One region of the Butyrivibrio sp. XB500-5 genome, then DNA from elsewhere that is predicted to be linked to it. Evidence: riboswitches for the same ligand, from Rfam matches in the RefSeq annotation. Region 1 holds a riboswitch; the other holds the start of a gene.
What was found. A riboswitch is a leader RNA that binds a small molecule or an ion and turns the genes downstream of it on or off. The one in region 1 is predicted to bind tetrahydrofolate.

Region 1 (3,419 bases):
CGGATTTGATGACATAACCCACTCCCCTTACGGTTGTGATCATATTTACATCATAGACGTCGTCAATCTTGGAGCGCAGATATCTGATGTACACGTCGATCATGTTGGTCTCTCCCACATAATCATAGCCGCATACTTTCTCAAGAAGTGTGTCTCTGGAAAGAACGATGTCTTTGTTTTTGAGTAGCATTTCAAGCATCAAAAACTCACGATTGGTCAAAGTGATGCCATGGCCATCGTAAGTAACTTCTCGTTTCTTTTCATCAAGTCGAAGTTTCTGCCAGGTGTAGATACCCTCGGAATTTTGCTCGGTATCATTGGTATTTAAAGCTCCCGCAGCATTCTTGCCGTGAAGCTTAAGCGCAACTCTGATCCTGGCAAGGAGCTCTTCGATGGCGAAGGGCTTGGTGATATAATCCACCGCCCCGCCATCGAGTCCCGATACTTTATCCATAACCGCATCTCTTGCGGTCAACAATATTGTAGGTGTCGGCTTATCCTGCATAAGGCGCCGTAAAACTTCAAGACCGTTGAGCCCCGGCAACATGATGTCCAAAAGAATGAGATCGTAGTCCCCTTCTATTGCCATCTTAAGTCCTTCTCTTCCGTCAAATGCTTTGCTGACTTCATATCCTTCGTGCTGCAATTCCAGCTCAACGAATCTTGCCAGTTTTTCTTCATCTTCTACAATCAGTAAATGCGCTGCCATGCATTACTCCTCACGGAAACTGTCTTTTACCTGCTCGGCTGTTTCCTTTGCTTTATCTACTACATCATTGGCCTTCTTGAGGTCATCTTTTCCGTAAAATTTATAATTCCAGTCAAAGAACAATGAAACAACTATAAGAACGAGTACTGCCCACCATCCAAAGATAAGCGTAAGGATCGCAAGCCAAAGTGGAATATTGATAACGTGCTCGCCTTTACGTGTGATCTCAACATAATTGTTTGAAAGAAAATCAATGGCTCTTTTAAGGAATTCTTTTACCTTCTTTCCGAAATCACCACTGCAAGCTTTAGCTTTGCCAACAGGAACCATCTCATAAGATGCATCCGTGGTATATTCCGTGGAGTGTACTTGCTGCTCGGGTCCTTTGACCTTTCCTTGCTTCTCAAGAATTATCATTGCATCAAGTAAATCTCCGTTTGCTTCGCCGAGTGCTGCTTTTGCTTCTTCATAACTTACATCTGCTCTTGTTCTTAATTTTTCAATCTTTTCAAATTCATCCATTTTGTGTTCCCTTTCTCCTCATTAGGAAAGATTGTTTTTGTTTACAATGACAAATATATAGTCCGTAAATTAAACAATCCTTGGAGTAAGATTAAAAATAGATTAATAACAGTATACTTGATATTATTCCGAGTTACACCTATAATACAGAAGAAATTAAGAATGCAGAGTAGACTGTAAAGCGTCAAGTGCTAAGTGAACAGGGAGTTGTCATTTAGACGAAGGTTTTGTCCGCGGTTTTATGGTCGCATCCCGCTGCTACATAGCGAAGTGTTAAGCACCTCCGTTGTAGTAAAAAGGAAACTGCAAGGAGGTGTATTTATATGAATAAATTAAAAGAAACAAGAATACTCACCCTTGCTGCCATGCTCACGGCAGTAGGAATAATACTGGGATTTTTTAAGATTCCCATCAGCCAGATCATCGAGATCCGCTTCGGCTCTCTTCCGATCGCAGTTGCAGGCATGTCACTCGGTCCCGGTATCGCGGCCGTTGTAGGAGCACTTATTGATATCGGAGGATACCTTGTAAAACCCACAGGCCCGTTTTTCCCCGGATTTACTATAAGCGGAATTGTAAGCGGCCTTATCTTCGGAGCAATCCTTTATAAAAAAGAGCTCCATCCCGTAAGGATCCTCGTCGCTTTACTTGTCCATACTCTTGTTGTCGGAATTATCATGAATACTTTCTGGCTTGACTTCATGTATATCAAAAAAGGCTTTTTTATCACGCTTATGGCGAGACTTCCAAAGGAACTTGCCATGATACCGATCAACTACATTTTATTATCAATTTTCTTATTTGCATTACACAGGATTAAAGATTATGCGGAAGTATAACTATGAAGAGGCAATTTCTTTTTTTGAGGAATTGCCTCATTTTGAACCACCAAAAGATAATAAAGATCCAAAGAAAGATTTCTTTTCATTGGACGCCGAGCTTTCTCTTCTTGAGAGGCTCGGCACCCCCCAAAACTACCTAAACTATGTTCATGTTGCGGGCACTAACGGAAAAGGGTCGACAGTTTCCTATATCACATCAATTCTTATGGAAGCCGGAAAAACCGTCGGAACGTTTGCTTCTCCTTTTTTATTTAGGTATAACGAGCTCTTTAAGGTAAATAACGTTGATATCACGGATGAGGATTTTGCAGAAATCTTTTCTATGGTAAAGCCTGCATATGACGAGCTTGCCTCTGAAGGTATTTACCCAAGTGAATACGAGATTCTGACCGTAATGTCTTTTCTTTATTTCAGGGAAAAGAACTGCAATATCGTTGTCATGGAAGTAAGTCTCGGCGGACGCCTTGATACGACCAACGTAATCCCGGCTCCGCTTGCCACTGTGATAACTCCGATAAGCTACGATCACATGTCGATCCTCGGAAACACACTTACCGAGATTGCTACCGAGAAAGCGGGAATAATAAAGACCGGTACAATTGTCGTTACTCCTATTATGCAGAATCCCGAAGTTAAAAATGTTCTTGAAAAGACATGCTCTGAAAAAGCCGTTCGTCTGGTGTATTTTGATTCTCCCAAAGTGATCGAGAGAAGTTTGCAGGGGCAGGTGTTTGAATTTAACGGAGTTAATTACAGAACAAAGCTTCTCGGAACCTACCAGATCGATAACGCTGCGCTGGCAATATGCACTTGCATTAAGCTGCGGGATAAAGGCTTTAAGATCTCCGATGAGGCTATTGCACAGGGAATAGCTAATGCCGAGTGGTTCGGACGCTTTACGATCGTAAAAGAAAATCCGTATGTCATCATCGACGGCGGACACAACAGACAGGGCGCAGCGGTCCTTAGGCAATCTTTGGAAGAATATTTTCCGGGTAAAAAGATAACGTTTATACTCGGACTTCTTGCGGATAAAGAAGTGGATATTATCCTGGATGAACTTATGCCTATAGCCGATAAATGCTACGTCACAGCGGTTCCGAATAAAAGAACCATGGAGCCTTTAGATCTTGCAAAAATGATTAACACTCGCGGTGTCGAAGCGATTATAATAGAAAAAAAGATTCCGTACGACCGGATACTTATGGAAAGTGAAGTTATCTGCATTGCAGGATCTTTGTATCTGATAAAAGAAATTGGAAATTTTTAAGTATAAGATAATCTCCGAGAGGATTCCTTATGAAGATTAAATGTGATTATTGCGGAAATACTTACGAAGATACTTT
Region 2 (3,419 bases), on a different contig from region 1:
GTAAGGAGATGTCTTCTCAGGATCGAGCCATACAGCGTTACCTGCAGTCTTACCCATCTTCTTGCCCTGTGAATCGGTAAGAAGTGTGATAGTCATGGCATGAGCATCCTGACCGAGCTTTCTTCTGATAAGCTCTGTACCGCCAAGCATATTGCTCCACTGATCGTCTCCACCAAACTCAAGATTACAGTTGTACTTCTGGAACATGTAATAGAAGTCGTATGACTGCATGATCATGTAATTAAACTCAAGGAATGAAAGACCTTTCTCCATTCTCTGCTTGTAGCACTCTGCTCTAAGCATGTTATTAACTGAGAAACAAGCACCAACTTCACGAAGAAGATCCACATAGTTGAGGTTAAGAAGCCAATCCGCATTGTTTACCATCATTGCCTTGCCTTCGCCAAACTCAATGAACTTCTCCATCTGCCTTTTGAAGCATGCTGCGTTGTGATCGATGTCTTCTCTTGTAAGCATCTTACGCATATCGGTTCTTCCCGAAGGATCACCGATCATTGTTGTACCGCCACCGATGAGTGCAATAGGCTTGTTTCCTGCCATCTGAAGTCTCTTCATAAGTGTAAGTGCCATGAAGTGACCTGCTGTAAGCGAATCAGCTGTACAGTCAAAGCCGATGTAAAATGTTGCCTTTCCTTCGTTTACAAGCTCTCTGATCTTCTCTTCATCAGTTGTCTGAGCGATCAGTCCTCTGGCCTGTAACTCTTCATAAATCTTCATATCTTTTTCCTCCTGATAATGAATACACGATTGCGAAGGATCTTATTTTTTGTAAAAAAAACGCCCCTCACAATCAAATCTGATTGCGAAGGACGAATAATTCGTGTTACCACCTTCATTCACATATAGCTCACGCCATACGCCTCAGCAAGTACGATCCGCGAAATATCACGAACGATACTCTTCCGATATAACGGTCAGTCCCGTCAGAGCCTACTAAATCAAACATGATCTTCTGCTCTGCAGCTCACGGAGGTATTCATCATCGCCCTTAACTTACGCCTCTCACCACCCGGCAATTCTCTGTTGTCAGCTTGCGATTCTTACTTATTCCGGTCACAGCCTTTTATGTTTTATATGATAACAAATTTTAGTGAAATATCACGTTTATGTCAAGCTATTAAAGTCAAAATGCTTTATACCGTCAGTATAACCGATCAATCCTCAAAATACGGCTTTACAACTTTGCTCATAACCGTGAGCATCATAAACAAGATCGCACTGTCAATCGGAAGCATTATCGAATTGGACAAGATTCTTCCGGGAAGGATTGATGAAATAGCCTTTCCGTAAAGCATGTTGAGCCATAACGTATTAAGGCCGACATTACAAGATATTTTTACGCAAAGCTCTGCGGCTACAACTCTCCATAATTTAACAGGCTTCTTGTAAAGGAAAAATGAGTAGATCACAGAAGCAACCATTGCAGTAACAGTAAATCCAAAGAAGAAGTTTCCGTCACTTGATAAAAACCATTTGATTATATCAAGTGAACCTCCTAAAATCGCGCCGATAATAGGTCCAAATAAGTAATCAACAATTCTGTTCGGAAGCCCTGAGAATCCGACTTTAATGTACGGACCGAATTTGATTGTGGCTACTTTACCAAGGACAATGGCCAGCGCCGCCATGAGTCCGCAGAAAGTCATAACTTTCACTTCTTTGAATTTTGAGATGGGATTTGTTTTGATTGTTTTGAATGTTTCGTTTGTAAAATCAGACATAAAATTACCTCCTTTGCAGTTTCCTTTAACCACACCGGAGGCATAATTATTCTCAAGCGATGTAGCAGCGGGATGCGATATTAGTACCGCGGATCATGAAAAAGATCCTTCGTCCCGATGACAACTCCCTGTTCACCGAGCACTTAACGCACTAACGTCTACTCTGCACTTCATAATATTTTTTCCAAAAGAAATAATATCATCGCTTTTATTCAATTGCAACTATTACATTTCACCGGCCATCTTATCGGTGATTTCCTTGATAATGAATGATCCGACTGCCCATCCGATAATTCCAAGGATCATATAGAGTCCATCAGAGGGGATGATTTTGTAGGCAAAACCACATGCAAACAATGCTGACCAAGCAATATTCCCCAAAATATTCACTGCCGTCGCCTTTTTATCATCCGGATAAGTCTTAATAAAAATACGCATTTTTCATACCTCCTATATTTATGTATATATTAACCAACTATATAATACACAATTACAGAAGATATGACGTTGCAAAAATTATATTTTTTTACATCAGCCCGTATATTTTATTTCGCTGACGGTTTGATCGATCACAAAAGAGATCGTGTAATCATCAAATGAATAAGTTAAAATATTCATGCTATCTATAGACACACCTTGAGTTTCTCCGTATGCGGCCTTAACTTCCTCTTCTGTACTTCCGACACTTATTCCTTTTGAAGTCTTGATATTCTCATCTTTAATAGAGATCATATCGGGAAATTCCTGTCTTTTTTCTTCATCAATCTCGTTTATGATATATGATGACACCCCAACAAGACCCGAATCGAAAGTATAATAAAATCCCGGTTTATCACCTTCCTTGGTCTCGGGCTGTCCAAATGCTTCAAAAACATTATCCATGTTTTCATCCTTTATGGACACAGTAACTCCGTTATATTCAAATGCAGCATCTTGTGATGAATCTGCAGAAGCTCCTTTTGATCCGCCAATGCCACAACCAACAATTGATACGGTTAATAATGAAATCAATATCATTCCGATTAGTTTAGTTTTCATGATATTTACTCCTTCCTTTAAAAACTCATTAAAGCGTTATTCCTACCTGTTCACAGACATTATTCAAAATATAATCATATACGATATTACTTCGAGATTCACATAAATTAATATCAGCCGGATTTTTTATTTTTTTTGCAGCTTCAACAAAAGCGTGCAACTGTTCCTTTTTAGATAAAACCTTATCAATTGAATTATTAAAAGCATTTCTAAGCGAAATCTTATACTCTTTCAAAGCTATGAATTCTTCTTCTATAATATTTTGTGCTACTTCATCTACTATTTTTTGATTAAGATCATCCGGAAAGCCTTTAAAATCAAATCGTGATTTACATCCATTATCATAAATAAACTTACAAATATCTTCTCTTAATACTTCCGGTATCGGATAATGATATCCACCAAATAAAGTCTTGGCCTTAAATCCAAATACTTCTTTGTCTCTCTCATCAGTTTTCTTTATAAACAGAACTTCTAAACCGGTGATATTATCTCTAATATCGACAGTTTTATGGTAATAATATTCGGCATTATACCAATCATAGCCTGAATCTATCCAGCCATCATCAAGATAGGACTGCACAGGTTCTTGAGACAATGAAGTCGTAGATATATGAATATTAGGATAATTCAAGTCAT

Region 2: another riboswitch for tetrahydrofolate. It lies ahead of D6856_RS00550 (folate family ECF transporter S component); the one in region 1 lies ahead of D6856_RS05855 (folate family ECF transporter S component).

What each region holds. Positions count from the first base shown of each region.
Region 1 is NZ_RAIS01000002.1:254,264-257,682, reverse strand. It holds gene D6856_RS05865 (response regulator transcription factor) at 1-709, opposite strand, end outside; gene D6856_RS05870 (sensor histidine kinase) at 1-15, opposite strand, end outside; gene D6856_RS05860 (hypothetical protein) at 713-1,231, opposite strand; THF riboswitch at 1,395-1,491, shown strand; gene D6856_RS05855 (folate family ECF transporter S component) at 1,555-2,070, shown strand; gene D6856_RS05850 (bifunctional folylpolyglutamate synthase/dihydrofolate synthase) at 2,057-3,343, shown strand; gene D6856_RS05845 (hypothetical protein) at 3,373-3,419, shown strand, end outside.
Region 2 is NZ_RAIS01000001.1:118,747-122,165, forward strand. It holds gene tyrS (tyrosine--tRNA ligase) at 1-738, opposite strand, end outside; T-box leader at 824-1,087, opposite strand; gene D6856_RS00550 (folate family ECF transporter S component) at 1,176-1,742, opposite strand; THF riboswitch at 1,806-1,910, opposite strand; gene D6856_RS00555 (hypothetical protein) at 1,968-2,180, opposite strand; gene D6856_RS00560 (DUF4309 domain-containing protein) at 2,274-2,780, opposite strand; gene D6856_RS00565 (hypothetical protein) at 2,809-3,419, opposite strand, start outside.